DNA from 3 places in the Arthrobacter sorbitolis genome. Region 2 is predicted to be linked to each of the others. Evidence: predicted binding sites of a transcription regulator. Region 2 holds the regulator's gene; each other region holds the start of a gene.
What was found. The regulator LexA, encoded in region 2, represses DNA repair genes until DNA is damaged. The targets are predictions, from matches to a motif close to TCGAACANNTGTTCGA.
Positions count from the first base shown of each region.

Region 1 (7,040 bases), on a different contig from region 2:
GTCGATGACGGCACGACGACGGAAGGGCCCAGCGAGGAGCGGGACCTGTACCAGCCGGAGCTGTACGGCAAGAACTGGGTGCCGGTGCTGATCACATGGACGAGTGCCGCGGAGATCCCCGAACTCGCCGGCGACGTCGCCGGGCTCGGTGGTAGCGACTACGCGCAGGCACCGGGGCAACCCCTCGTATACGAGGGCGGACAGGTGCAGCTCGACGCACCCGACGCTGTCGACACCCTGCGATTTCCCGACGGTCGCGCCTACCTGAAGGCGGTCATCATGCACGAACTCGCGCACGTCGTCGGGCTGGACCATATCGATGACCCGGACGAACTGATGAACCCCGAGAACTTCGGCGTGACCTCCTTCGGTGAGGGCGACCTCGCCGGTCTCGCGCTCCTCGGAGCGGGACCCTGCGCGCCCGGGCTCTGACCGTGCACATTGGAGGGCCACAGGGTTGTCAAGATGCCTGGATCGTGGTCCCCGGTTCAAATTCCGCAGCGGCCTTCCACCGCGTAGATTTATCCAATGAGCAATGACGCCCGTTCGACAGTGATCCGTCCGTTCGACCCCGACGGCGGCGGCGACCAGCCTGCCGAAGCACTCGAGGCGCTCATCGCCAAGATCGAGGGCGAGGTCGCCGAGCTCCAGTTCACGCGATTCACCAACGACGACGCCGTCGCCCTGGGACAGTTGCTCGTCCAGCTGGGAGTGGGACGCAATCTGCCGATCGCCGTCAGCATCTGCAAGCCGAACCACATCCTGTTCCGGGCGGCGCTCGAAGGTGCTACCCCCGACAACGATCACTGGCTCGACGCGAAGAGCCGCACGGCGCAACGCTATTCTGTGCCGTCGCTGCTCGTCGGTCTGCGGGCGCGGCGCAATGGCGGCAGGATCGAGGACAACCCGATGTTCGACACCTCGACCCACGCTGCCCATGGCGGCTCCTTCCCGTTCTACATCAGGGGCGTCGGCCCCGTGGCGACCGTGACGGTCTCCGGGCTACCGCAGCTCGAGGACCACAGGCTCGTCGTCGAGGCTCTGCGGACGTTCCACGCCGCCAACGGCCTGTAGTTCTCCTGAGTCTTCCGCTCTTCACCAGGTGGGGCCCACACCATCCGGGTATGTGGACAAACCGCTGCGACTACCGCTCCACATTGGCCCTCTCGCCTCCGAATTAGTACGTCCGTTCGATAAAATTGGGGCATGGCTACCGTCCCGATCGAGCGCCTTCCGCGATCACCGAGTCCCCTGGACTCGGCGATCGCCCTGCTCGCGGAGTCTGCTCGAGAGGCCGCGGATCGGCACGGCGTCATGTCAGCACCGAATGCGATGCAGTTCATCCTGCAGGTCGAGCAGGCCTCGAGGATGGTCGATCATCTGCAGATAATCGCTGCGGCTCTCGCGGGTGAACAGCATGCGGGTGGCGACGGCGGAGGGGAGACGGGCCCTCCCGTGCTCGGCGCAGGTTCAACGTGGGATGTAGCCTCACCTACCGCATCGCCTCCCGCGACAGCAGCGGCGTCCGGCGCTCGGGCGGACAGCGGCTACAGGGACTGTGCCGATTTCCTGAGAGGAACCCTCGGGATCAGTCGGGCAGAAGCACGACGGCGGCTGAGCCTTGTCGAGGTGGTCCTTCCCAGCATCTCACCGTCGGGAGCCGCGGTCCCGCCTCGGCTGGAGGCCCTGAGCGAGGCAGCCGGGGCAGGGGTCATCAGCGGGAGGGCTGCCACGGTGGTCGCGCAGGCTCTCGATCGGGTGCAGTCCGTTGCGACGCCGCAGCAGCGTGAATCGATGGAGCTTCATCTGACGAGGCAGGCGATCGAGTCGGACGAGGACATCCTCCGGGTGCTGGCGCGCCGGTGGGAGTCGGTGCTCGATCAGGATGGGCAGGAGCCCACGGAGAAGGTGCTGCGAGCGCGGCAGGGCGTGTTCCTGAAGGGTCGGCGCCACGGACTGCATCTGATGGAGATCGGGGCGACCGACGAGCAGTTCGAGCACCTGGTGACGGTCATGAATTCTGCCGCCAACCCGAGGGGGTCCTCGGGACATGCTGCTGATTCGACTGGTGGCGGAGCCGACGGGGCAGCCGACGGGGCAGCCGACGCGTCGGCCTGCGACGAGGAGCGGAATCCATCGGTCTCCGTTGCAGGCTCGTCGGCCGTCCCAGGGTCTCACCTCGACCCGTACCCCGATCCCGCGACAAGAGCCCAGAGTCTCCTCGACGGCCTCGTTTCCGCCTGCAAGATAGCCCTTGCCTCGGCTGAGCTTCCGGCTACCGGCGGTCACCGCCCTCAGGTCATGGTGACCATCGACTACAAGGACCTGCTCGGCGAGACGCAGCGAGCAGGTAACGCCGTCTTCACGGAGCAGATCACCGCCAGGAACATCCGGAGGCTGGCCTGCGACGCCGACCTCATCCCTCTGGTACTGGGCGGCAAAGGTCAGGTGCTCGACGTCGGACGAGCCCAACGACTCTTTCCACCACATCTTCGGCGAGCACTGGTGGCTCGCGACAAGGGCTGTGCCTTCCCCGACTGCTCCATCCCGGCCAGCTGGTGCGAAGCCCACCACATGAGGCCCTGGTCGCGCGGTGGCTCGACCAGCATCGACAACGGCGTCCTGCTCTGCTCACGACATCACCACCTCATCCATCAGGATCTGTGGACGGTCGAAGCACGCGGAGGCATCCCCTGGTTCCGCGCACCCGGGAGACCAGGGCGCGCGGGTGTAGCCCGCAGGAACACCTACTGGCAGGCAGGAACGGTGGTCGACGAAGCACTTGCGCACTCCCGGTCGCGGCCCGATCCGAGTTCCGGCCCAAGCCCGGGTAAGGGCTCGGGTTGGGGTTCTGGTTCTGGTTCGGGCTGGGGTTCTGGTTCGGGTTGGGGTTCTGGTTCGGGTTGGGGCTCGGGTTGGGGTTCTCGTTGGGGCCAGGATCCAAGTCCTGGTCCTGGTCCTGGTGACGAGTCGCATCCTGGTTGGGGCCCGGACCCGGGTCCTTGTCCTGGTCCCGAGTCGGGTCCTGGCTCGAGTCCGGATCCGGGTCCGGGTCCGGGTTGGGGGCGCGGTCGTGCACGCGTTGATTGAGAGCATGACTTCTGTCCAACCTGGTCGGTGTCGCGAACGAGCAGCGCACCTGAGAGGTTGGGGGCGGAGTACTGTGATCCACCTCCTGTTCCGAGTTGCAGATCTCTCGGCACATCCCGGGACGGCGAACGCGGTGAGCGCTACTACCAGCGGCTCCCCGAGGGTCTCGCCCGATGAAGGTGGGACATCGTGAAACGTGTGAACGGGGACGGACAGACAGCGTGAATCGGGACGTACGACAAAGGCGGCCCTCCCGCAGAAGCGCCGCCCCGTCATAGGTGATCAGCTGTCCAGGGAACTCTCGATGGCCTCCGCGATCGGCGAATCACCGTTGTTGAACCGAATCGTCCTGTCCACGGTGCCGAGCTCGCCGAGGACGACCGCGGCGACGTGCGCCACGTCCTCGCGGGTCACCGTGGTCTGGTGGGGCTCGTCGGATACCTCGATGTTCCCGGTACCCGGCTCCGTGGTCAGCGAACCAGGGCCGAGGATGGTCCAGGCCAGCTTCGAGTTGCGGAGGTGCTCGTCCGCTGCGGCTTTGGCTTCCGCGTAGTGGAAGAACCCACTGTCCTCGGGGACGCCATGGTCCTTGCGAGAGCCGATGTAGGACACCATGACGTAGCGGCCCACCGAGGCTTCCTGCGCTGCATCGATCGAACGGATCGCAGCATCCCGATCCACCGCATAGGTGGCCTCCACGCTGCTGCCACCCGAACCGGCAGACCATACGACGGCGTCATGGCCACTGAAGACGTCGGCCATCTGTGCAACCGACAGTTCGGATACGTCGGCCACGACAGGAGTAGCACCCGTCTGCTCGACGTCTGCGGAGTGGTCCTGATTGCGGAAGATCGAACCGACCTGATGGCCCTGACTGCTCAGGATCTTCGCGAGATGCAGCGCTACTTTTCCGTGCCCACCGATGATGGCTACGCGTGACATGAGAACTCCTTGTGGTCGTCTTCTGGTCGAGTCGTGGTCGTCCGACACCGTCCCTCCGACGCTAGCCCTCCCACACGAGCGCTCGCCACCGGTAGCACCACGTTCAGCCCCTGGCGCAGGCGTATTCCCGAGCATCGACACTATCTGTCCGGTGGAACTACATCGCGGCAGGACTCGTCAAGCAGAGACAGGATCGCCGGTGGCTGCAGATCCTCCCTGTGCAGCAGGATTCCGTCGCTCGCGCGCAAGGCTCTACCTCACAGTCCCACAGGGACAGCAAGCCCTCCCTGCCGCGAGCTATACGAGTGGTTACCGGAGATAGGACGCTCCATTCGCGTCGACCACCGTACCGCTGACCCAGATCGGGGCTTCTGTAGCGAGCCAGGCGACGGCCAGAGCGATCTCCTCCGGTGTCGCAACCCTGTTGAACGGACTCTGCGCTCGGACAGCAGCACCACCGGGACCGTCCAGAACGGTCCTGCCCATGTCCGTCTCCACGAAACCGGGCGCCACCGCCGCCGCAAGGATGCCGTGAGGGGCGAGCGCAACGGCGAGGGACTGCGTCGTGGCATGCAGGGCCGCCTTGCTGGCACCGTACGCAGGAGTGATCGGCTCACCACGGTACGCACCGCGTGACCCGACGGAGATCAGCCGTCCGCCGTCCGGCCCCGTGGGCCGATCGAGGAGGTGGCGCGCCACCAGCCAAGCCAGGTTCGCGGGTCCCAGGAGGTTCACGTCGAGCGTCCGGCGCCATGCCTGCTGCCAGTCCTCGTAGGAGGTGCCGTCGATGGGGTGTGCCTCGAAGATCCCGGCATTGTTCACCAGCACATCGATACCCCCGAGGTCCTGCACGACACCGTCTACGATGCTCCGGCACGCCTCCGGATCCCCCACATCACCGACGACGACGGCGTGCCCGGAACCGGAAAGACCCTCCCGGACAGCTCTCGCTGCCGACACATCCCGACCGGCATGCACGGCGATGCGGTGTCCCCTGCCGGCGAGTTCCCGGGCGATGGCCTCGCCGATCCCGCGACTTGCTCCTGTCACCAGAATGCTCAATGTCATGAATCAGACGCTACATCCTGCACGCCGCGGACCGCCGGAGATGGGCACCTGTGGACAAGGAAACGATCCCGGGGGAGGTCCTTGCTACGCTGCTAGCCATTCCCCTTGCCCATGCCTCACCCGTGAAGGACCCCGGATGGACTCGTTCAGCGCGCACCTCGACAGGGGGATCCTCAGACTGCGATGGAACCGGGGCGTCGAGATCACCCATGCGGACGCCGTCGCCGCTGCCCGCGCCCTGGCAGAGTTCCACGGTCCCGCCGTCCTGCCGCTCCTGGTCCACATGCACGGCATCACCGGCATCACGCCGGAAGCACGCGTGGGGATGGCCGCCTATCGAGGATTCTCGAGAGTGGCACTCGTGGGTGCTGATGCGGTCGACGAGGTGATGTCGGGCTTCTCGCATCGCTCCCCCACCACCACGCGCTTCTTCACGTCGGAACCCGAGGCACTCAGCTGGCTCCGGGAGAGCGCCGTGATCGACCAGGGCGCCGCCGCACAATAACTCGACCGACGGCCCGGAACGCTCCAGCCCGTGGAGCACGTGTCGGCCAGCAACGCCACGCAGCACAGCGCAGCGCAGCGCACTCGAGCGGGACAGCTCGAGGTCCCTGAAGAAATGGGCCTCCGCGATCCAATCCTGTGACCGAACCTCCGGCGCACGATACCGCGACCCGACCGACGGACCGAACCTCCGGCGCACGATAGCCCGACCGTGACCGCCGGACCGAACCTCCGCCGCACGATACCGCGACCGACCATGCGCCGAGTGTCCGCGAAGGCTCGTTGACCGTCCTCGGCGTCGGGTGCCACAGTGGCATCATGAGCACCGGAAACACCGCAAACGGCGACGTCCAGGTCACCAACAACGAGGGCAAGAGCCGTTACGTCGCCACCCTCGACGGCGAATCCGCCGGCATCGCCGCATACGAACGCTCCGGTGACACGATCGTCTTCACCCACACGGTCGTGGACGACGAGATGGAGGGCCACGGCATCGGAAGCACCCTGATCCGTCATGCACTCGACGACGCGAGGGAACAGCACCTCATGGTCGTGCCTCGGTGCGAGTTCGTCGCAGCCTTCATCGAGGACCACCCCGAGTACAACGATCTGGTGGGCTAGGCAGCCCTGCTGATCCTGACGCCGAGAGCAGCGTCGATCAGCACTTCGGCAGCACTCCGCGCCTGCCGGGCGGCTTCAGCGGTCCCCGCGATCGCCGCCGTCGTCTGAGCACCCTCCGCGAGGATCGAGAGCTGCGGTGCGAGGTACGCCGGCGCACCCGCTTCATCCGCCAGCCGCGAGACGTACTCCTGGAAGGACGCCTTGTGCTCCCGCGCGTACTCGGCCACGTCGGGACTCACCGCTCCGAGTTCGGCGAAGCTGTTGATGAAGCCACATCCACGGAAGGAGTCCTCGCCGAACCACGTGGCGAGGTAGTCGAAGATCGCGAGGAGGCGCTCGCGGGGTTCCGCAGCCTGGCGCACTGTCGCCTCCAGTCCCTCCGCCCATGAGCAGTGGCGCCGCTCCAGCACCGCCATGACGATGCTGCCCTTCGAAGGGAACTCCTGGTACAGCTTCTTGAGCGAGACACCCGCCGCCGCACGCAACTCGTCCATGCCCACGGCCTGGATCCCCCGCGCGTTGTACAGCTCGTCGGCGGTCGCGACGATGCGGGTGCGCGCCTCGGAAATATTCATCCGTCCATTCTACTTGATCAGAGAACGATCGTTCTATACGATATGGGCACCGAGCGAGAACGAACGTTCTCCCCTCTCGAGACAAGGATCAGCACTATGGCTTTCATCACGGTAGGCACCGAGAACAGCACGGACATCCAGCTCTACTACGAGGACCACGGCGCAGGCCAGCCCGTCGTCCTGATCCACGGCTATCCCCTCGACGGCGGCTCCTGGGAGAAGCAGACCGCCGCACTCCTG
Region 1 is NZ_JBTNDM010000022.1:16,929-23,968, reverse strand. It holds gene ACX80K_RS17905 (matrixin family metalloprotease) at 1-432, shown strand, start outside; gene ACX80K_RS17900 (heme-degrading domain-containing protein) at 529-1,074, shown strand; gene ACX80K_RS17895 (HNH endonuclease signature motif containing protein) at 1,207-3,090, shown strand; gene ACX80K_RS17890 (SDR family oxidoreductase) at 3,373-4,032, opposite strand; gene ACX80K_RS17885 (SDR family NAD(P)-dependent oxidoreductase) at 4,342-5,100, opposite strand; gene ACX80K_RS17880 (SpoIIAA family protein) at 5,237-5,605, shown strand; gene ACX80K_RS17875 (GNAT family N-acetyltransferase) at 5,923-6,225, shown strand; gene ACX80K_RS17870 (TetR/AcrR family transcriptional regulator) at 6,222-6,800, opposite strand; gene ACX80K_RS17865 (alpha/beta fold hydrolase) at 6,897-7,040, shown strand, end outside.
Region 1: ACX80K_RS17895 (HNH endonuclease signature motif containing protein) is a predicted target of LexA. The motif match lies at 1,179-1,194, and genes of this name have one in related genera.

Region 2 (7,040 bases):
GGAGTCCGCGGTGTTGCCGGCGAGTGCCGCCGCGATGTGCGCCGGGAGCTGCCGGCCGGTCACGCCCCGGGCAGCCCTGCCACGTCCAGCGCCTGCGGCAGGGTGAACGCGCCGGCGTAGAGGGCCTTGCCGACGATGGCCCCCTCGAGCCCGTCGGGCACGAGGTCGCGGAGCGCCGCGATGTCGTCCAGGCTCGAGATGCCGCCCGAGGCCACGACGGGGCGGGTGGTCTTCGCCAGGACCTCACGCAGCAGGGCGAGGTTCGGTCCCTTCAGCGTGCCGTCCTTGGTCACGTCCGTCACGACGTAGCGGGCGCAGCCGGCGTCCTCGAGACGCTGCAGGACCTCCCACAGGTCTCCCCCGTCCTCGGTCCAGCCGCGCGCGGCGAGCGTGGTCCCGCGCACGTCGAGTCCGACGGCGACGGCGTCCCCGTACCGCGCGATGGCCAGTTCGGTCCACTCGGGGTTCTCGAGCGCAGCGGTGCCGAGGTTGACCCGGGTGGCGCCGAGCTCCAGCGCGGCGTCGAGCGACGCGTCGTCCCGGATGCCGCCGGAGAGTTCCACCTTGATGTCGAGCTGTCGGACGACGCGCTCGAGCAGGTCCCGGTTGGAGCCGCGGCCGAACGCGGCGTCGAGGTCGACGAGGTGCACCCACTCGGCCCCGTCCTCCTGCCACGCGAGGGCGGCGTCGACCGGGTCGCCGTAGCTGGTCTCGCTGCCGGCCTCGCCCTGGACCAGGCGCACGGCCTTGCCGTCGGCGACGTCGACGGCGGGGAGGAGTTCGAGCGTGGGTGTTTCGGCGAAGGGGCTCATGGTCTGCTTTCGTACGGGCGGAGAACGGGGACGGGGGCGGGTTGCGGCTAGTCGCCGGGAAGCGTGAACAGGTAGGCGGCGAAGAGGGACAGCCCGGCCAGCGCGAGGAAGGCGATCCACACCCAGCGCGGGAAGTCCTGGCTGCGCAGGGAGAACGCCCCGCCGATGAGGATGCCGGCGACACCCATGAGGACGAGGCTCAGCATCGGCTCATCGGAGACCCTCGATCCAGTTCCGCAGCAGCTGGGCCCCTGCGTCGCCGGACTTCTCGGGGTGGAACTGCGTGGCGCTGAGGGGCCCGTTCTCGACGGCGGCGATGAACCGGCCGCCGTGATCGGACCAGGTGACCTGCGGTGGCTTCATGGCGGGCTGCGTGACGTCGAAGGTCCAGTCCTGGACGCCGTAGGAGTGGACGAAGTAGAACCGTTCGTCCCCGATGCCGTCGAACAGGACGGTGTCCGCCGGCGCCTCCACCGTGTTCCAGCCCATGTGCGGCACGACGTCGGCCTTGAGCCGCTCCACCGTCCCCGGCCACTCCCCCATGCCGGGCGTCCGGACGCCGTGCTCCACACCCTCGTCGAAGAGCACCTGCAGGCCCACGCAGATCCCGAGGACGGGCCTGCCGCCGGCCACGCGCCGACCGATCATGCGGAGTGCGTCGACGTCCTTCAGCCCCTTCATGACGGCGGCGAACGCGCCGACGCCGGGGACGAGCAGGCCGTCGGCAGTGAGGACGTCGTCGGGCTTGGCGCTCAGCACGACCTCGGCTCCCACGTGCTCGAGGGCGCGGACGACGGAGCGGACGTTGCCGGACCCGTAGTCGAGCACCGTGACGCGGCGCGCGGTCATAGCGCTCCCTTGGTGGACGGGATGCCCTCGACGCGTGGATCCGACTCGACGGCTGCGCGCAGCGCCCGGGCCAGGGCCTTGAACTGGGCCTCGACGATGTGGTGCGGGTCGCGGCCCGCGAGGACGGTGACGTGGAGGCAGATCCCGGCGTGGAGGGCGAGGGCCTCCAGGACGTGGCGCGTGAGCGACCCCGTGAAGTGGCCACCGATCAGGTGGTACTCCTGGCCGGCCGGCTCCCCGCCGTGGACGAGGAACGGCCGGCCGGAGATGTCGACGACGGCGTTCGCGAGGGCCTCGTCGAGCGGGACGGTGGCCTCGCCGAACCGGCGGATGCCGGCCTTCGTCCCGAGCGCGATGCGGAGGGCCTCGCCGATCGCGATCGCGGTGTCCTCGACCGTGTGGTGGACGTCGATGTGCGTGTCGCCGGAGGACCTGATGGTGAGGTCGATCAGCGAGTGCTTCGACAGGGCCGTGAGCATGTGGTCGTAGAAGGGCACGGTGGTGTCGATCGAGGACACACCCGTGCCGTCGAGGTCGAGCTCCACGAGGACGCTGGACTCGCTCGTGACGCGCTCGATACGGGCCGTTCGGCCTGGGGCGGCATCAACTGTCATTGCTTTCCTTCTGTCTGCTCCCGGGCATCCGGGCACGGATCGGCGTTTCTGGGAGAGCCGGGGGTCGGGATCGGCGGGGCGCGCCGGGCGGCCCCTCAAGTCTAGGAGACCCGTCCGCAGGACGGGCCATCGGAGGGGCTAGAGCAGCTTCCCCAGCGCGGACAGGAACGCCGTCGTCTCCGGTTCTGTTCCCGCGGTGACGCGGAGCGACCCCGGGATCCCGACGTCGCGGATCAGCACCCCCGCCTCCAGCAGTCCCTCCCAGACGCGGTGCGGGTCGTCGAGGCCCGAGAAGAACACGAAGTTGGCGTCCGAGGGTGCCGGGGACAGTCCGAGGCGCTCGAGCTCCCGGACGATCCGGTCCCGCTGCACCTTGATCGCCTCGACGTTGGCCAGCAGCGTGTCCGCGTGGGTGAGCGCGGCGTTGGCCGCCGCCTGCGTGATCGCCGACAGGTGGTAGGGCAGGCGCACCAGCCGCAGGGCGTCCGCGACCTCCGGGGCTGCCGCGAGATACCCGATCCGCGCCCCGGCGAGGGCGAACGCCTTGCTCATGGTGCGGGACACGAGCAGCCGCGGGCGGCCGGGGAGCAGGGTGAGCGCGCTGGGTGTGTCCTTCTGCGCGAACTCCCCGTAGGCCTCGTCGACGATGATGATGGCGCGTTCCGCCTCGCCGGCGTCGTAGGCCGCCTCGACGACGTCGAGGCCCAGCGCCGTGCCCGTGGGGTTGTTCGGCGAACACAGGAAGACGATGTTGGCGGCCGACTCGCGTACCGCCCGGGCCGTGGCCCCAGGGGTCATGGCGTAGGCGGCCTGACGGTCCGCCGTGACGTACCGCGTGCCCGTGCCGCTGGCCAGCAGCGGGTACATGGAGTAGGTGGGCGGGAATCCGATCGCCGTCCGCCCCGGCCCGCCGAACGCCTGCAGGACCTGCTGCAGTACTTCGTTCGAGCCGTTCGCCGCCCACAGCTGGTCCGGGGTGAGGCCGTGGCCGAGATAGTCGGCGAGGTTTTTCCGCAGCTCCGCGAATTCGCGGTCCGGGTAGCGGTTGAGGCCCTGGGTCGCGTGGGCGACGGCCTCGACGATCGCGGCATGCACATCGGCCGGGACACCGTGCGTGTTCTCGTTGACGTTCAGGAGGATCGGGACGTCGAGCTGCGGCGCACCGTAGGGGTGCAGCCCGACGAGGTCGTTACGCAGCGGGAGGTTTGCAAGGGCGTCGACGGAGGAGGGCACGCTCCCAGTTTAAGCGATGCCGACTTCAGCGGCTAATGAAGTCGGGCTGGGCGCCTGCGGCGGCCGGACCGGCTCTGCCTATCCTGCCGCGGGGACGGCGATGCTCTGGCCCGCCTGGACGACGGAGCTGCGCAGGTCGTTGAGTTCGACCATCTCGGCCACGACCTCGCGCGGGTCGCGGTCCGGCGCGTACCGGAGCGCCAGGTCCCACAGGGACTCGCCGGCCGCCACACTGACCTCGACGGTCGACGAGGGTGCCGGCAGCGACTCCGAGGCCTGGGCCTGCGACGTGAGGAAGGCGCCGAGGAGGATGAGGGCCGCCACGCCGAGCGCGATCGGCAGGCCGACCAGCACCAGCCGTCCCCGCCGCGTCAGGGTCACGGGCCGCTCCGTACTCCGCTGCATGGAGGTACGGGGCTGCATGGACGTATCGGACAGCGTGGACGTGGCGGTGCGGGACGCCGAGCCACGGGGCCTGGGGACGCGGGGCCCGGTCCACGCCGTGCGCACGGGCGGGACGGACTGCAGGGCAGGGACGGACCGGAGGAGCGGGACGGACCGGGTGAGCGGGGCCGTCGCGGGCGGGGCGGACCGGACGAGACGGAGGTGCGGCTCCGGACGCGTGGGGGTCAGCGCCCAGAGCGCCGTGCTGCCGTGCTGTGCTGGTGCTTCAGCCATTACGTAGCCTCTTTCCCTTCGAACAGCCGGTCGGGGCTGGACTCTCGTTTCGAACGCGTGTTCTAATTCATCTGAGCTTATTTCTAGCACTGACCGACGACCCTTGTCGAGACTCGCTCGAACATATGTTTGAAAAGCCCCACCGTCTGCCCTAGCGTGAACAGGGCAGGGCATGGACGGCACCTGCTGCCACCAAGCGGCAGGCACGGCGTCGATGTACCTCAGGAAATCACCCGCCACTGACAGAATCGCTCCCGCCCCGGCGGAGGGCGGCAGGCGGGCACAACGGGATCTGCAGTCCCAGGCGAAAGGCATCACAGTGGCGGAACGAACATCGGCGGACCGGCAGGAATCGAACACGGCCGAGGTGCCGGCGAATGCCGTGCCGATCTCGGCGGGCCGTGGCCGCCCCCGCGGCCGCTCGGTGTCGAAGGGCCTGACCGCGCGCCAGCTGACCATCCTCGAGACCATCCAGCGCTCGATCGCGGACAAGGGCTACCCGCCCTCCATGCGGGAGATCGGCGACATCGTCGGCCTGGCCAGCCTGTCGAGCGTGACGCACCAGCTCTCGCAGCTCGAGCGGCTCGGCTACCTGCGGCGCGACCCCAAGCGTCCCCGGGCCATGGAGGTCCTGCTGCCGCTGACCCTGCCGCCCGAGCCGGCGACCGGTGACGGGTCGGCGCCGGAGCGGCCCTCTGCCGAGCACAGGGTCGCCGTCGACACCGCCCTGGTCCCGCTCGTGGGGCGCATCGCAGCCGGTGGGCCGATCCTCGCCGATCAGGTCGTGGAGGACGTCATGCCCCTCCCCCGGCAGCTCGTGGGCCATGGGGAGCTCTTCATGCTCAGGGTCTCGGGGGACTCGATGGTCGACGCCGCCATCTGCGACGGGGACTGGGTGGTGGTCCGGAAGCAGCAGAGCGCGCAGAACGGCGACATCGTTGCCGCTCTCCTCGACGACGAGGCGACGGTGAAGACCTTCCGCCAGCGCGACGGCCATACGTGGCTGCTGCCCCAGAACACCCGCTACGAACCGATCCTCGGAGACCATGCCAGCATCATGGGCAAGGTCGTCTCGGTGATGCGCGCCCTCTAGGTCCGGGCACGCACCACCGGGCATGCTAAGGGCGCCGCAGTCCGGAACTGCGGCGCCCTTCGCATGGCATCGGCAGGACCGTCAGCGGACGGAGAGGCGTTCGAGGATCCCGGTGACCGTGGCCCTGTCCGTCGTCGCCCAGAAGGGCGGCAGCGCGGCCCGGAGGAAGCCGCCGTAGCGGGCCGTGGCGAGGCGGCTGTCGAGCACGGCGACGACGCCCCGGTCCCCCGTGGAACGGATGAGCCGTCCGGCCCCCTGGGCGAGCCGGACCGCGGCGTGGGTCGCCGAGACGCTCATGAACCCGTTGCCGCCGTTGCGGGCGACGGCTCGCGTGCGGGCCGTCATGAGGGGGTCGTCGGGCCGGGGGAAGGGGATGCGGTCGATGACGACGAGGCGGCACGACGCGCCGGGCACGTCGACCCCCTGCCACAGGGACATCGTGCCGAACAGGCACGTGTCCGGCTCGGCCGCGAACCGGTCGACGAGCCCGCTCAGGGAGGACTCCCCCTGGCACAGGATCTCGAAGTCGACCTGGGGCCGTAGCGCCTCGGCCGCCTCCTCTGCGGCCCGCCGCGAGGAGAACAGGCCGAGCGCACCCCCGCGGGAGGCCCTGAGGAGCGTCAGCAGCTCCTGCAGCTGCGCGTCGGACGTGCCGCGCTCGGGCTTGGGCAGGTCCTTCGCCACGTACAGGACGCCCTGGCGCGGGTAGTCGAACGGACTGCCGACGTCGACGCCGGTCCAGGCGGGCGCGCCGGGTCCGCTGAGGCCCAGCGACCCCGCGACGGGACCGAACTCGGACCCGATGGCAAGCGTCGCCGAGGTGAGGATCACCGTGTGGTCCTCGAAGAGGCCCTCCCGCAGGCGTGCCGCGACCGAGAGCGGCGCGACGTTGAGTGTCGCGGGTGCACCCTCGTCCGGCTGCGCATACCCGGATCCCGGTGTGAAGGTGCTGGTCCGGGACGCCCAGACCACCTCGTTCGAATCGGTGGCCGCGAGGATGCGCTCGGCGAGGTCGAAGACCAGCGTGACGCGCGAGCGGGCCACCTGCCGCCCGCCGTCGGCGTCCGCCTCGGACTTGCCGTCCGTCTTCGTGTCGGACAGTGCGGCCCGTGCTGCGTCGCGGACCTGCGCGAGCGACTCCTCGAGGTCATCCGGCAGCCCGCCGGGCAGGAGCCCGGACGGGACGAGCTCCGAGGCCGCCTCGAAGGCGGCGGCCGCGGTGTCGAGGGCCGAGGTGCCGATGGAGGCGTGGCGGCGGAGGGCGGTGGAGGCCGCCCCCACCATGGAGGCCGAGAGCTGCCCGGACACGGCTCCGGTGACGCGGTCGTGCAGCTCGTGGGCCTCGTCGATCACGACGACGTCGTACTCGGGCAGGACGGCGAGCCCCTCGAACGCGCTGATCGCGAGCATCGCGTGGTTGGTGATGATGATGTCGGCGTCCGCGGCGGCGGCCCGGGCCTTCTCGCTGAAGCACTCCTGCGCCATCGGGCAGCGGGCGGCGCCCAGGCACTCCATGCTGGACACGGACACCTGCCGCCAGGCCCGGTCGCTCACGCCGGGGACGAGGTCGTCGCGGTCGCCCGTGTCCGTGCCGTCCGCCCACTCGCGCAGCCTCACCACCTCGCGGCCGAGCGCCGACGAGGGCGCGCCCCCGGTCAGCGGCGACGGGTGCGGTGTGGCGTCCTCGCCGAGGCTGAAGAGCGCATCGGGGACGTCCTCCTCGGGGAAGCCGCCGCCGGTCTTGTGGAGGCAGACGTAGTT
Region 2 is NZ_JBTNDM010000012.1:39,617-46,656, forward strand. It holds gene ACX80K_RS15640 (SseB family protein) at 1-63, opposite strand, end outside; gene priA (bifunctional 1-(5-phosphoribosyl)-5-((5-phosphoribosylamino)methylideneamino)imidazole-4-carboxamide isomerase/phosphoribosylanthranilate isomerase PriA) at 60-812, opposite strand; gene ACX80K_RS15650 (hypothetical protein) at 860-1,018, opposite strand; gene hisH (imidazole glycerol phosphate synthase subunit HisH) at 1,023-1,661, opposite strand; gene hisB (imidazoleglycerol-phosphate dehydratase HisB) at 1,658-2,275, opposite strand; gene ACX80K_RS15665 (histidinol-phosphate transaminase) at 2,414-3,508, opposite strand; gene ACX80K_RS15670 (LysM peptidoglycan-binding domain-containing protein) at 3,587-4,186, opposite strand; gene lexA (transcriptional repressor LexA) at 4,554-5,279, shown strand; gene ACX80K_RS15680 (ATP-dependent DNA helicase) at 5,361-7,040, opposite strand, start outside.

Region 3 (7,040 bases), on a different contig from region 2:
CCCTGCGGAATGCTAGTGGTCGGGGTTCGCCCTGGGATCGCGGTTCTCCCGGGCGGCTTCGCGGTTCAGGCGTTCCCGGGTCTCTTCGGGGCTCTCGACGCCGGACGCAGCGCCTGCGGTTCCCGCGGCGGTGGACCCGGAGGTCGGTGTGCGGTCCGGGACGTCCCCGCTGAGCGACGACGCGTCGTCGGGCACCGTGGTGCCGTCGACGGCGGCGTCGCTGGATGTGACGGCATCGGTGGAATCGGTGGAGTCGGTCGCGTCGCCGACGACGGCGGGTTCCTGCTGCACCACCTTCGACAGGGCCTGCGTGTGGACGGTCGCGAGGTTGCCGGGCGACAGTTCGAGGACGGCCTTGTTGTTCTCCTGGTCGATCGAGACGATCGTGCCGTAGAGCCCGAACTGGGTCATGACCTCCGTGCCGGGCTCCATCTGCGTCCGCATCTCCTTGACCTGCTGCTGCGTCTTCCGCTGCCGCCGGAACATGGTGAAGATCAGGAACGCCAGCGCCAGCGGCAACAGGAGCGAGAAGATGTCGAAGGCTGGAGCATCTCCTGAGGCGTTCTGGGCGACTACGTGTGCAAGCACTGGGATTCCGTTCCTGGGACTGGGTGTGGCGGCAGCATTGTGCCCCGGCACACATGAGAGAACACCAGTGTAAAGGGGAATTCTGGGCGCCCGGCGCGTCAGGACTCCGGCTGGGCCCAACTGTCAAGCGCGGATTCGGTGTCCAGCAGCGATTCCGGTGCGACGGAGAAGAGGTCCTCGGGCATCGCGGCCGCGACGTTCTGCGGCATTTCGAGGCCGAGGTGCTTCCAGGCGGCCGCCGTCGCGATCCTGCCACGCGGCGTCCGGCCGAGGAGCCCCTCGCGGACGAGGTAGGGCTCCGCGACGGTCTCCACCGTCTCGGGCTCCTCCCCCACCGCGATCGCCAGGGTCGACAGGCCCACGGGCCCACCGTTGAACTTGGTGATGAGCGCCGTCAGGACGCCGCGGTCCAGGCGGTCGAGGCCACGGGCATCCACCTCGTACATGTCGAGCGCAGCGCTCGCCGAGCGGGCGTCGATGAGGTCGACGCCGTGCACGAGCGCCCAGTCCCGCACACGGCGCAGCAGGCGGTTGGCGATACGCGGCGTGCCGCGCGAGCGGCCGGCGATCTCGGCGAAGGCAGCGGAGCTCACCTTCATGTCCATGAGCATGGCGGAGCGCCGGAGCACCAGTTCGAGTTCCTCGGTGGAGTAGAACTCGAGGTGACCGGTGAAGCCGAAGCGGTCACGGAGCGGACCCGGCAGGAGTCCGGCACGCGTGGTGGCGCCTACGAGGGTGAAGGGCGGCAGTTCGAGCGGGATCGCCGTGGCGCCCGGACCCTTGCCCACGATGATGTCGACCCGGAAGTCCTCCATGGCCATGTACAGCATCTCCTCGGCCGGCCGGGACATGCGGTGGATCTCGTCGAGGAAGAGCACCTCCCCGTCGGTGAGCGAGGAGAGGATCGCTGCGAGGTCCCCCGCGTGCTGGATCGCCGGCCCCGACGAGATACGGAGCGGCGCGTTCATCTCCGAGGCGATGATCATGGCGAGCGTCGTCTTGCCGAGGCCCGGGGGGCCGGAGAGCAGCACGTGGTCGGCGGTGCGCCCGCGCATGCGGGAGGCCTCGAGGACGAGGGAGAGCTGCCGCCGGACGCGCTGCTGCCCCACGAAGTCGTCGAGGTTCTTGGGGCGGAGCGCCGCCTCGATGGCGCGATCCTCCGGATCGGCCGCGGGCGCTACGACCGTCGCCTCCTCGGGCTGCTGGTCCGTCATGATCCCACCTTCGCCCGAGCCGAGCTCCGCGCGCCGTCCTGGCCGAGCCGGCGCAGCGTCAGCTTCAGGATCTGGCCCACGTCGCCCGTCGCCGCGACCTCGGGCGCGTCGGCGACGGCGGCGTCGATCGCCGCCCCGGCGTCCTTCTCCGACCAGCCGAGGCCCATCATGGCGGTGAGGACCTGCCCCTGCCAGGTGCGTGCGGGCACGCCGGTCTTCGCCTCGAGGGGCACGAGCTTCCCGGCGAGTTCGAGCACGATGCGCCGGGCACCCTTCGGTCCGATACCGGGGACCTTGCTGAAGGCCTTGTCGTCGCCCGACGACGCCGCGACGCGGATCGCCTCGGGCGTGTGCACGGCGAGGACGGCGAGGGCGAGCCGGGGTCCGACGCCGCTGACGGCGAGGAGCGTCTCGAAGACCTCCCGCTGGTCGGCGTCCTCGAAGCCGAAGAGCGTCATCGAGTCCTCGCGCACGATCATGGCGGTGGCGACGGAGGCCTGCTCCCCCACGCGCAGTCCCGCGAGGGTCTGGGGGGTCGCCTGGACCTGCATGCCGAAGCCGTTGACGTCGAGAACGGCGGAGTGCAGGCCCACGTGGGTCACTGTTCCTCGCAGGGAACTGATCATGTAGAGCTCCAGGGCAGATGCGGGTCGGCCGGGCGGTCACCCGACGTCGAACATACGTTCTAATGTCCAACGGTACCGGGGTCTGGCCGTCCGATCGAGTCGCCACACCGGGAAGTGCAGCGCGGCAGGGCGACGGGGCGACGCTGTCGCGGGGCCGGCGCTACCGTCGTCGCGCGCGTGCCTCCGCCTCGGCCCAGATGCGCTGGGCGGGGGTGACCGTGCCGCCCGATGCGGCTGCGCCCTGCTGCCCCACTCCCCTGCGCCAGGCATGGGTTATCGCGAGGGCCAGGGCGTCGGCGGCGTCGGCGGGCCGGGGCGCCGTCTCGAGCCGGAGGATCTTCGTCACCATCTTCGTGACCGCGGCCTTGTCCGCCTGCCCGTTGCCGGTGACTGCGGCCTTGACCTCGGTGGGGGTGTGGAGCGCCACGGGGATGCCGCGCCGCGCGGCGGAGACGATCACGACGCCGGACGCCTGCGCCGTCCCCATCACGGTGCTGACGTTGAGCTGGCTGAAGACGCGTTCCACCGCGAGGACCTGCGGCTGGTGCAGGTCGAGCCACGAGTCGACGGCCTCCGAGATGACGAGGAGCCGCTCGTCGAGGCTCCTGCCGGCCTCGGTGCCGACGACGCCCACCGCGACGAGCGTGGAACGCCGATTCGGTTCGATGTCGACGACGGCGAGGCCGCACCGGGTGAGGCCCGGATCGACGCCCATGACGCGGTAGGTCATGGCGTCACCCGTCCCCGGAGGCGGGACGCAGGGAGAGCTGCGATGTCAGTCGTCGTTCTCGAGCTCCGCCAGGACCTCGTCCGGCAGGTGCGCGTTCGAGTAGACGTTCTGCACGTCGTCGAGCTCCTCGAGGGCGTCGACGAGCCTGAGGAACTTCCGTGCGCCGTCGGCGTCGAGGGCGACCTGCATGGACGGTACGAACTCGACGTCGTCGGTCTCGTACTCGATGCTGCTCGCGTCGAGCGCCGCGACGACGGCCCGCAGGTCCTGGGGCTCGGAGACGATCTCGAACGTGTCGGCCGACTCCTTGACCTCGTCGGCACCGGCGTCGAGGACGGACATGAGCAGTTCGTCCTCGGTGAGGCCGTTCTTCGGCAGTGTCACGACACCCTTGCGTGCGAACAGGTAGGCCACGGAGCCCGGATCGGCGATGGTGCCGCCGTTGCGGGAGATGCCGAGGCGCACCTCGGAGGCCGCACGGTTCTTGTTGTCCGTGAGGCACTCGATCAGCAGGGCGGACCCCTGGGGGCCGCGGGCCTCGTACATGATCGTCTGGTAGTCCACGGCCTCGCCGAGCAGGCCGGCCCCGCGCTTCACCGCACGGTTGATGTTGTCGATGGGCACGGAGGTCTTCTTGGCCTTGGAGACGGCCAGTTCGAGGCCGGGGTTACCCGCGACGTCGGCACCGCCGGCCCGCGCCGCGACCTCGATGTTCTTGATCAGCTTCGCGAAGGACTTCGCGCGCTTGGCGTCGATCGCGGCCTTCTTGTGCTTGGTTGTTGCCCATTTGGAGTGCCCCGACATGCTTACGCTTCTCCTCTGATCATCCGGATAAAGAGTTCGTGGACCCGCCGCTCGCCCGTGACCTCCGGGTGGAAACTCGTGGCCAGCAGGTTCCCTGAACGCACTGCGACAATTCTAGCGACCGGCTCCAAGTCGGTCCCGGTGCCGCCCGAGGCGCGGGCCGGCGTCCCGTCCGGGCCGCGGGTCGGGGGGCCGTCGGAGGGGCCCGCCTGGGGCGTCTCGGCGGCGGGCACCTGGGCCAGGACCTCGACGTCGGCGCCCACCTTCTCCACCCACGGTGCGCGGATGAAGACGGCCCGCATCGGCTCGTCCCCGGCGACGGAGCCGGTCGCCGCGAGTCCCGCGAACGCGAGATCGGTCTCGAAGGAGTCGCGCTGGCGGCCGAAGGCGTTGCGCCGCACCACCATGTCGAGGCCGCCGAAGGTCTGCTGGGGGTCGCCGTTCCGGTCGGTCGCGGGGTCGGCGATGACGTCGGACAGCAGGATCATGCCCGCGCACGATCCGTAGACCGGCAGGCCGCCCGCGATCAGTTCGCGCAGCGGTCCGGCCAGGCCGAACGTGCGCGTCAGTTTGTCGATCGCGGTCGACTCCCCGCCGGGGAGGATCAGGCCGTCGACCGCGGCGAGCTCCGACGCCCGCCGGACAGGCACGGCACGGCCCCCGAGGGATTCGATGGTCGCGATGTGCTCGCGGACGTCGCCCTGCACGGCGAGCACCCCGACGACGACATCCCGGCCGCTCCGACGCGCAGCGCCGGCGGATCCGGCCACCTGCGGACCGGCCCCGGACGATGAGCGCGACACAGCCGACGCCGTGCCGGTCGCCGTGCCGGACGCCGTGCCGGACACGACGCCGGACAGGGGGACGGACTCCGGGGAGGAGGGGGAAGTCATACCCCGATTCTAGGCCGTCGCCGCCCTGCCGCCCCTGCCGGCGGGCGACGGCGTGAGCAGCGCCTCGCCACCGCGTCCCGGGATGGCAGCCGGGCCTGCGATAATTTGGAGGCATGAATCCCCTTCCAGTCCTCGTGGGCAAGGCCGTGCGCATCGCCTCCCGCCTGCGCGGCGGCGGCTCCGCGCTCCCGGGCCTCGTGGTCGAGCGCCTCGACCCCCGCTTCATGGGCCGCGCGCTGTCCACCCTCCCGCACGGCGTCGTCGTCGTCAGCGGGACGAACGGCAAGACGACCACCACGAAGATGGTGGTGGAGCTGCTCGAGGGCCAGGGCCTGAAGGTCTTCACGAACCGCACGGGCAGCAACTTCACGCGAGGGGTCGCCGCAGCACTCCTGGGCGACGTCGACTGGCGGGGGCGCCTCGACGCCGACGTCGCGGTCCTCGAACTGGACGAGGCACACGCCGTGCACTTCGTGAAGCTCGTGCCGCCGAGGTACTCCCTCCTGCTGAACGTCCTGCGCGACCAGCTGGACCGCTTCGGCGAGATCGATGCGACCACGCGCCTGCTCGAGCGCATCGCCCTCGCGACCACCGGGACTGTCGTGCTCAACCGCGAGGACCCGCGCGTCGCGGGCCTCGCCTCCTCCGTCACGACGGCGGAGGTCGCCTACTTCGGCCTCGACGCATCGCTGCGGAGCACCTTCCCGAACGACGACGAGCTGCGCGGCGCCGAGGGCATCGCGCCCGCCTCCGCCCTGCCGGCCGACGTCGTCCTCCGCTCGGTCGACGGCAACGCGGCATCCTTCGAGGTGGACGGTACGACGACGCACACCGACCTGCGCCTGCGCGGCGTCTACAACATCTTCAACGCCGCGGCGGCCCTCGCTGCGGCCCGCGCGGTCCTCGGCGGGACCGCCGACACCGCCAGGCTCTTCTCCTCCCTGGCCGCCGTGGAGCCCGCATTCGGACGCGGCGAGAGCCTCGTCGTCGACGGCCAGGCCCTCGAGCTGGTCCTCGTCAAGAATCCCAGCGGGTTCCGGCTCGGCCTGAAGTCCTTCGACCCCGCAGGCTGCGCGACGATGATCGCGATCAACGACAACTACGCCGACGGGCGCGACATGTCCTGGCTCTGGGACGTCGACTTCGACTCGCTCGGCCTCGGTGGCGTGGACATGGTGAGCGGGGTCCGCGCCTACGACATGGCGCTGCGACTCAAGTACGACGACGTCCGGGTGACCGCCGTCGAACCCGACATCACCGATGCCCTGAAGCAGTTCGTCCTGGGCTCCGCGGGCAGGCCCAAGCGGATCTTCTGCACGTACACGGCCATGCTCGCGGTACGCCGCGAGCTCTCCAAGATCACGAAGGTCGAGGTGGTCTCCTGATGAGTGACGCCCCATCCGCCGGCGCCCTGAGCGAGGCACCCGCCGACCCGTCGAAGGGCACCCTGCGGATCCTGCAGCTGTACCCGCGCGAGATGAACATCTACGGCGACTACGGCAATGTGCTCGTCCTCAAGCGGCGCCTCGCCTGGCGCGGCTACGGCGTCGAGATCCTGGAGCACAACGCCGGGGACGAGTTCCCGGACGACGTCGACATCGTCATCGGCGGCGGCGGCCAGGACAGCGGGCAGGTCGTCATCCAGGACGATCTGCAGGCCATCGCCCCGACGCTCCGCGACCTCGCGGAGGACGGCACGCCGATGCTGCTGATCTGCGGTCTCTACCAGTTGTTCGGCAACGTCTTCCGCACCCATGACGGGACCGTGATCCCGGGCATCGGCGTGCTGGACCTCGAGACGCGCGGCGGGACGGAGCGGCTGATCGGCAACGTCGTCGCCACGAGCGAGGAGTTCGGCGAGATCCACGGCTACGAGAACCACAGCGGCCAGACCTTCCTCGGGGACGGACTCAGGCCCCTCGCGACCGTCGTCAAGGGAGCAGGCAACAACGCACAGGAGAAGCACGAGGGCGCCCGCTACAGGAACATCGTGGCGAGCTACCTGCACGGCTCGCTGCTGCCGAAGAACCCCGCGATCGCCGACTTCCTGTTGCGCACCGCGGCCGAGCGGAAGTTCGGCGTGTTCGACGACGGCGGCGTGGACGACTCGCTCGCCGACCTCGCGCGGCAGCACGCCGGGGCGAGACCCCGGTAGGGACAGCACCCCGGCCCGTCAAGGGGCCAC
Region 3 is NZ_JBTNDM010000001.1:719,319-726,358, forward strand. It holds gene yajC (preprotein translocase subunit YajC) at 13-588, opposite strand; gene ruvB (Holliday junction branch migration DNA helicase RuvB) at 687-1,802, opposite strand; gene ruvA (Holliday junction branch migration protein RuvA) at 1,799-2,428, opposite strand; gene ruvC (crossover junction endodeoxyribonuclease RuvC) at 2,589-3,158, opposite strand; gene ACX80K_RS03440 (YebC/PmpR family DNA-binding transcriptional regulator) at 3,204-3,962, opposite strand; gene pdxT (pyridoxal 5'-phosphate synthase glutaminase subunit PdxT) at 3,965-4,855, opposite strand; gene ACX80K_RS03450 (MurT ligase domain-containing protein) at 4,969-6,240, shown strand; gene ACX80K_RS03455 (type 1 glutamine amidotransferase) at 6,240-7,010, shown strand.
Region 3: ruvA (Holliday junction branch migration protein RuvA) is a predicted target of LexA. The motif match lies at 2,475-2,490, and genes of this name have one in related genera.